DNA from 2 places in the Streptacidiphilus albus JL83 genome. Region 2 is predicted to be linked to the other one. Evidence: riboswitches for the same ligand, from Rfam matches in the RefSeq annotation. Region 2 holds a riboswitch; the other holds the start of a gene.
The links. Region 2 has a riboswitch for magnesium ahead of BS75_RS37145 (MgtC/SapB family protein). Riboswitches for the same ligand answer to the same signal wherever they lie in the genome.
Positions count from the first base shown of each region.

Region 1 (3,902 bases), 6.8 Mb from region 2:
CCGGGTGGATGCGGCAGGGGTGGGACACCGGGGTGTCCCACCCCTGCGGGCGGCGCTGCCGACGGAGCGTCAGCCGCTGACGGCCACCTGGACGATCTTGACGATGACCAGGATCATCGCGACCGCGAGGTAGCTGCGGAGGGCGCTCATGCCGATCTTGCGGCCGGTGGCCATGACCGGGCGGGTCAGCGTCTCCAGCGGCGGCATCCGCCAGTCGTCGCGACCGGAGCGGTCCAATGGGGCCTCCCCGCCGAAGGCAGGGGAAGGGTCCTCCTTGGTGGCGGTGCGGCGCCGGGTGAAGGCGTAGCCCGCGGCCAGCACCCCGGCCACGCCGCAGGCGGCCATGATGTCGAGGATGGCGCCGGCGGTGATGTCAGGGAACAGCACCGAGGCGGTGAGGATGACGGACAGGGTCACCAGGATGCCCACGACCGCGGCGGTGAAGGCGTTGGTCCGCGGGCCGTTCACCCACGGGCCCAGCACCTGGCGGTCGTTGCAGAGCAGCAGCAGGAAGACCGTGGCGGACGGCAGCAGCACCCCGGCCAGGGTCTGCACGCCCTCGGTGAGCAGGCCCAGCGGCGAGCCGGGGATCAGCACGATGGCCGCGGCGGCGGCCACCAGGGCGGCGTAGACGGCGTAGAAGCCCTTCGCGCCCTGCACGCCCCGGTGCAGCGAGTGCTTGATGCCGAAGACGTCGCCGATGGCGTAGGCGGTGGAGAGCGAGACGGCGAAGGCGCCGATGATCGAGGCGTCCAGCAGCGCGATGGCGAACAGCACCCCGGCCACCTTGCCGGCGTGGGCGGCGATGCCGGTGGCCAGCCCGCCGGCGTCGGTGAAGCCACCGAAGTCCTTGGTGCCGGCGAAGGCCGCGGCGGTGGCGCCCATCAGGGCCGCGCCACCGATGACGACGATCACGATGCCGATCCACAGGTCGGCCTTCTCGTACTTCATGAAGCGCGGGGTGATCCGCTTGTCGATGACGTAGGACTGCTGGAAGAAGAGCTGCCACGGGGCGACGGTGGTGCCGACGATGCCGATGATCAGCAGCATCACCGTGGACAGCTGGCCCGCGCCGCCCGGCATGTCGGGCACCACGAAGTCGTGCGCCATCTGCGAGGTCTTCGGGTGGACCAGGAAGTAGATCGGCACCAGCAGCAGCGACCCGGCGCACAGCACGATGGCGATGCGCTCGAAGCGGCGGAAGGAGCCGGTGAACGCGGAGGCGATGATGATCGCCGCGGCCAGCACCACCGCGGCGGTCCTGGGCAGGCCGAGGTAGCCGGCCGCCAGGGTGATCCCGATGAACTCGGTGACCAGGGTGAGCGCGTTCAGGATGAACAGGTCGATGACCGAGAAGGCGCCCCAGAACTTGCCGAAGCGCTCCAGGATCAGCCGGGCGTGGCCGACGCCGGTGACCGAGCCCAGCCGCAGCACCATCTCCTGGTTGACGTAGAGGACCGGGACCAGCAGGGCCAGGGTCCACAGCAGGTGGGTGCCGTAGTTCTGCCCGGCCTGGCCGTAGGTGGCGAACGCGCCGGCGTCGTTGTCGCCGACCATCACGATCAGGCCGGGGCCGACGATCGCCAGCAGCGTCCTGAGCTTGGCGGACAGACCCCGGCGCTCGCCGTGGTCGCCCAACTTGATGGTGCCGAGCGCGCCGTGGATGTCACCGAGGTGGGCGTCGTCCAGTACCGCGGTGCGGGTCGTGTCGATGGTGGTGGTCATGATGATCCCTCCCTGACCCCCGTCGGGGGCGGTTGGAGGGCATGCAGCAGCCATCCGTCCTGCGGCGGCGGACGCGCAGGACAGGCCGATCGCCCGGGGGGCGCAGGGACAGGTGGTTACCGCATGCCGGAAGAAGACAAGGTCAGGCATGGTTGACGGGGGCGTTTGTGCCCCGGACTATCGCAGTCCATCTCTCGCCTCCCTCCGGTCGGGACGCGACGCGCGCGCCCATGCGGCAGGGGGAACGCCAGGAGCGCACAGCACTCCCGACACACCCCAACTCGTCAGAGCTTTGGCACTCCACGGCGTAGCGCGAGCCCCCGGAGGGTCCGCATGCGCAGCCACTTGGCCTCAACCCTTAGGTCGGGAAGAGGTGTCCTGATCCGGAGCGTCTCTCGACGGGTGGGATCAGTGGCCTGTGTCCGTGAAGACGCCTCACCGAACGAGGTGTCTGTTGAAACAACCTTCGCATTATGAGCCTCTGGGGAGCGACCGGTCAACTCGACCCCGCGGCTCCCCGGTGCCCGGCGCTCCGGTTCGTGAGCAGTCGTCAGCTCTTGGGTCCGGCGGCGGCCGTGGCAGGGGCGGCGGGGCGCCGGGCGGGGACGCCCAGGTCCTGGCCCTCGAAGTGGTGGGCCTCGCCGCGTCGGCGGGTCAGCACCGCGAACAGCACCCCGGCGCCGATCAGCACCAGCAGGATGTAGTCGATCGAGGGGCCGATGGCGGTGGGCCCGTAGACGAAGAACCCGATCAGGGAGGCGCCGAACATCGCCGTGGCCAGGGCCGAGGCCACCAGTAGCGCCCGGTGCCGGTGCGGCGGCGCGTCCGTCTGCCCGTGGCCCTGCCGGTGGCTCTGCTGGTGGACGCGGCGGAGGAACACCGTCGCGGTGAGCGAGTCCAGGAAGAACTCGGCGACCAGGAAGAACCCCGCGGCGGAGAGCACCACGCCGAAGAAGGTGGAGACCGAGGGGAAGAGCAGCTCGGCGGCGACCACCGCGAGCGCCGCCCCGAGGGTCCAGAGGGTGGCGGCCTGCGGAACCCGGCGGGCGTTGACGCGGCCCAGGCTGCGCGGCAGCAGTCCCTCGCGGCCCATGGAGAACAGGGCGCGGCTGAGGATGTAGGTGGTCAGCCACAGCCCGCCGGCGGTGGAGGCCAGCACCGGCACGAGCATCAGCCAGGGTGCGCCGGGCACCAGCCGGTCGCCCCACACCGCCATCGGGTTGTCGGCCCCCGCCAGGTCCTTCAGCGGGGTCTCGGCGAACATCAGCGGGTAGAGGAGGGCGTAGAAGCCGAGGGCGAAGAACACCCCGACGATGCCGCCGGTGCCGGGGTCGGTCCGGGGCCGCTGGGCCTCCTCGGAGGCGAAGCTGTCGATCTCCCAGCCGTCCAGGATGGTCGCGGCGACGACCGTCACGGTGACGATCCCGCCGATCGGCGCCGGGCCGAAGTGCACCGGCACGTGCAGCGCGGGCCAGCGCACGGCGCCGATGACCACGAGCGCGGCGACCGCCACCAGCTCCAGGACGAGGAACGCCTTGGTGATCCGCGCGGTGGGACTGGCTCCGCCCAGGAGCGGGATCAGCGCGAAGCCGACCCAGCCGGCCCCGACCGCGAGTTGGACCAGCGCGGAGGGGTGGCCCGAGGGGTCGAGCAGGGTGGTGGTGTAGGTCGCCGCGGGAATGATGATCGGCGGGATCGAGGCGAAGTAGGCCAGGATCAGGATCCACGCCTGGAAGCGGGAGGCGCTCGGCCCCATCACCCGGCGGGACCAGTGGTAGGACGCCCCGGCGTGCGGGAAGTGCCGGTTGAGCAGCCGGAAGACGAAGGCGGCGATCACGAACGGGACGGTGATCACCAGGATGGCCGGCAGGGTCCACCAGCCCGCCAGGCCGGCCATCACCCCTCCGGTGGCGGCGATGCTGAACAGCGGCCCGACGCTGGAGACGGACAGTGCCACCAGGTCACGGAAGTGGTGGACCTGCGCCAACCCCTGCTCGGCCATCCGAACCATCCCCACCCTGCGAACGCGCCACCCCTGCGGCGAGGAAGGAGGCCTGGACCCGGCGCCTTCGAGCCTCGCGGCGGCGCCGGGCAGACCTTATCTACCGTTTATACGCTATTGCAAGATTGTCGCAATAGCCCCGCCCGGGGTGGCTACCCGCGCCGGGTCCGGCCGA
Region 1 covers NZ_JQML01000001.1:1,743,616-1,747,517, forward strand. Annotated here, with positions in the region: gene BS75_RS07475 (NRAMP family divalent metal transporter) at 70-1,725, opposite strand; M-box (ykoK) riboswitch at 1,994-2,179, opposite strand; gene BS75_RS07480 (APC family permease) at 2,276-3,727, opposite strand.
Region 1: it holds a riboswitch for magnesium, as region 2 does, so the genes downstream of both, BS75_RS07475 (NRAMP family divalent metal transporter) here and BS75_RS37145 (MgtC/SapB family protein) in region 2, are expected to answer to the same signal.

Region 2 (3,902 bases):
ACCCTGGTCCCCGGCTCGGACGGCGACATGTTCGACGCGGCGATGAGCCTCGGCGGGCCGAGCTGCGCGGTGGCGACGGTGGAGGAGACGACCGGGATCCGGGTCGACCACTTCGTCGAGATCGACTTCAACGCCTTCCAGCAGCTGACCGACGACGTCGGCGGAGTGCAGGTGTGCGTGCCCCCGCCCGGGATCAACGACCCGGACTACAGCGGTCTGGTGCTGGGCCCCGGCGTGCACACGGTCAGCGGCCCCCAGGCGCTGGAGTTCGTCCGGGACCGGCACGGCATCGGTGACGGCACCGACCTGGGCCGGATCCGGATGCAGCAGATGTTCACCTCCTCGCTGTTCCGGAAGCTCAGCAGCAACGGGACGCTGACCGACCCGGTCACCCTGTTCCGGATCGCGAGCGACGTCGCCGCCAATCTGACGGTGGACAGCGGACTGGACTCGCCGACGGCCATGGTGTCGCTGGTCGGGAGCGTCAAGGACCTCAACTCCCGGTACATGCAGTACATCACCGCGCCCTACGAGTTCGACCCGCTGGACCGGAACCGGGTGGTCCCGGGGCAGGACTTCGCCCAGGTCTGGAACGACCTGCGGGCGGACGAGCCGCTGCCGGGCTCGGCCGCCGCCACCGCCTTCGGGACGACGGCCGGGTCCGACCCCGGGGCCGGGGCGGCGCCCGCGGCTTCGCCCTCGCCCTCGACCTCCCCGACCGGGGTGCCGCTGTCGGCGGTCGAGGTCACGGTCGACGACGGCACCGGGACGCCCGGGCTGGCCGCCAACGCGGTGGCCGCGCTCGACGCCCAGGGTGTGCGGGCGACCGTCGGCGGCGACGTCCCCGGCTCCAATCCGACCACCGAGATCACGTACCCGGCGGGACAGGCGGCGGAGGCCGGGGCGCTGGCGGCGGACATCCCCGGGGCGGTGCTCCGGGCGGACCCCGGCGTCCAGCGGCTGACCCTGGTGCTCGGTGGCAACGCGCCGGCCAATCTCACCAACACGCCCACGCCCGGGCCGAGTTCCAGTGCCGTCGGTTCCGCCTCGCCGAGCGTGGGCGCGGAGAGCCGGAGCGGCGACGAGAGCATCTGTTCCAGCCTGCCCACTCCGGTCGACTACGGGGGCGCTCCCGGCGACCAGCAGCCCCTGCCGGGGGTGGCAGGATGACGCCGGGGTCTCCCCACCGCATGGTAAGCGCCGCAATTCTCATGACGGAGAGTCAGCTCATGTCGACGTCCCACCGTGTCCCGCATCCGCGCATCGCCGACCGCAAGGCCCGGGGTCCGGTCAAGGTCGTCGACCAGATGCCGCGCGACAGCGCGATCACCCGCTTCAACACCAGGGTGGCGCTCATCGTCACCCAGGCCGTCGGCAGCATGTGGTGCGCCTACGCCTTCGCGCTCTTCGACCTGATCAGCCTGCCTGACGCGATCAAGGCCGGGTTGGCGGCGGTGGTCTCCTGGGTGGCCCAGACCTTCCTCCAGCTGGTGCTGCTGTCGGTGATCATGGTCGGCCAGAACGTCCAGGCGGCGGCCGCCGACAAGCGTTCGGAGGCGACCTTCGAGGACGCCAGTGCGACCCTGCACGAGGTGGCCTCGGTGCAGCTCCAGTTGGCGGCGCAGGAGGCCCTGCTGGCCCGGATCGCGGAGAAGCTCGGCCTGGACCCGGCGGCCGTCGCCGACGCGGCTGCGGGCGGGGCGGGCGAGTCCTCCTGACGCAACGTCACACCCCGTCGCCGGATGGGACCGTTATATCCGGATTGACGGGTGTGCGGCGGTTGGGCATCATGGGCGTGTTGCTGAGACAAGACACCTCGTTCGGTGAGGCGTCTTCACGGACACAGGCCACTGATCCCACCCGTCGAGAGACGCTCCGGATCAGGACACCTCTTCCCGACCTAAGGGTTGAGGCCAAGTGGCTGCGCATGCGGACCCTTCGGGGGCTCGCGCTACGCCGTGGAGTGCCAAAGCTCTGACGAGTTGGGGTGTGCCGGGAGTGCTCTGCCCTCCTGGCGTTCCCCCTGCGGTTCGGACGCCACCGGTGCGTTCCCGACCAGAGGGAGGCGAGAGACATGGATTGCCGTCGGAGCGGTCCGGGCCGTGAGCGGCCGCAGCACCCATGCCCGTCCGCGTCCCCGGTCGGCAGACGCTAGCCCTGCGCGCCTCCCTCGCGGCGGCGGCGATCCTGGCCATCATCAGGATCGCCCGGCGTCCCCACCGCCGTTCCACCCCTGACCACCGTCCGACCCCCGACGAGGAGGTGCCGCCGTGCACGCCCTGACCACCACCGAATTCCTGCTCCGCCTGGCCACCGGCGTCGGCTGCGGCGCCCTGATCGGCGTCGAACGCCAGTGGCGGGCCCGGATGGCCGGCCTGCGCACCAACGCGCTGGTGGCGGCCGGCGCCACGCTGTTCGTGCTCTACAGCGTCGCCGTCCACGACATCGGCAGCCCCACCCGGGTCGCCTCCTACGTGGTCTCCGGCATCGGCTTCCTCGGCGGCGGGGTGATCCTCCGCGACGGGGCCGGCGTCCGTGGCCTCAACACCGCCGCGACGCTCTGGTGCTCCGCCGCCGTCGGTGTCCTGGCCGCCTCCGGCCAGCTCGCCTTCGCCGTCCTCGGGACGCTCGCGGTGCTCGCCATCCACGTGGTGCTGCGACCCGCCGGACGGCTGCTCGACCACGCGCCCGCCGCCGGCACCGACCCCGACTCCCAGGTCCACGCCACCGTCCACCTGGAGTGTGACCGCCGCTCGGAGACCCACATCAGGGCGCTGCTGCTGCAGGCGCTGACCTCCTCCGGACTGACCCCGACCGGTCTGCGGGCCCGCCGGGAGCAGGCGGACTGCACCAGCCTCCAGGCCACGGTCGCGGTCAGCGGCGACGTCACCCAGGCGCTGGAGCAGGTGATCACCCGGCTCTCGCTGGAGGCCGGCCTCCGCGACCTGCACTGGCACCTGGACGAGAACGGCCCGCACCCGGAGCACCAGGGACTGGCCTGAGCCCCGCCGTGCCGGCTCCGACCGGGCCGGCTAGACCTGGGGGGTGGGGGTCTCGCCGCGCGGCCGCATCCCGGCGGCCCGGTAGATGTCGTCGATCAGGCCCATGGTGACCACGGCGTCCTCGGCCGGGGTCAGCACCGGGCCGCCGTGCAGCACCGCCTCGGTGAAGGCGCGCAGCTGGTAGCCGTAGGTCGGGCCGCCGTGCACCCGTTCCCGGCGGGTGCCGGCCGGGGTTCTGACGGTGAGCCGGTTCCAGATGTGCGGCGCCAGGTAGTTGGTGATCCTCAGCTCGCCGCTCTCGCCGACGACCCGGGCGGTGAAGTCCAGCAGCCGGTGCGACCACATCGAGGCGGTGATCCGGCCGCTCGCCCCGCCGGGGAAGCGCAGCTCGGCGGTCATCGCCCGGTCGATGTCCGGGCTGCGCAGCGTGGCCCGCGCGCTCAGCACCTCCGGGGTGCCCTGGCCCAGCAGCCGCAGGCAGTGCAGGGCGTAGCAGCCGCCGTCCATCAGCGCGCCGCCGCCCAGGTCGTAGCGGTAGCGGATGTCGCCGAAGAGCGGCAGCGGGAAGCACATGGAGACCTCCACCGAGCGCAGCCCGCCCAGCTCGCCACCGGCCACGATCTCGCGCATCCGCTCGGCCAACGGGTGGTAGCGGTAGTGGAACGCCTCCATCACCACCAGCCCGGACGCCTTCGCCGCCGCGGCCACGGTGGCGGCCTCGGCCGCGTTGGCGGTGAACGGCTTCTCGCAGAGCACGTGCTTGCCGGCCTCCAGCGCCCGCAGCGTCCACTCCGCGTGCAGGGCGTTGGGGAGCGGGTTGTAGACCGCGTCGATCTCCTTGTCGTCGAGCAGGTCCTGGTAGGAGGCATGGACGACCGGGATCCGGTGCTTCACCGCGAA
Region 2 covers NZ_JQML01000001.1:8,551,238-8,555,139, forward strand. Annotated here, with positions in the region: gene BS75_RS45210 (LCP family protein) at 1-1,170, shown strand, start outside; gene BS75_RS45215 (DUF1003 domain-containing protein) at 1,230-1,718, shown strand; M-box (ykoK) riboswitch at 1,809-1,994, shown strand; gene BS75_RS37145 (MgtC/SapB family protein) at 2,271-3,002, shown strand; gene BS75_RS37150 (Gfo/Idh/MocA family protein) at 3,033-3,902, opposite strand, start outside.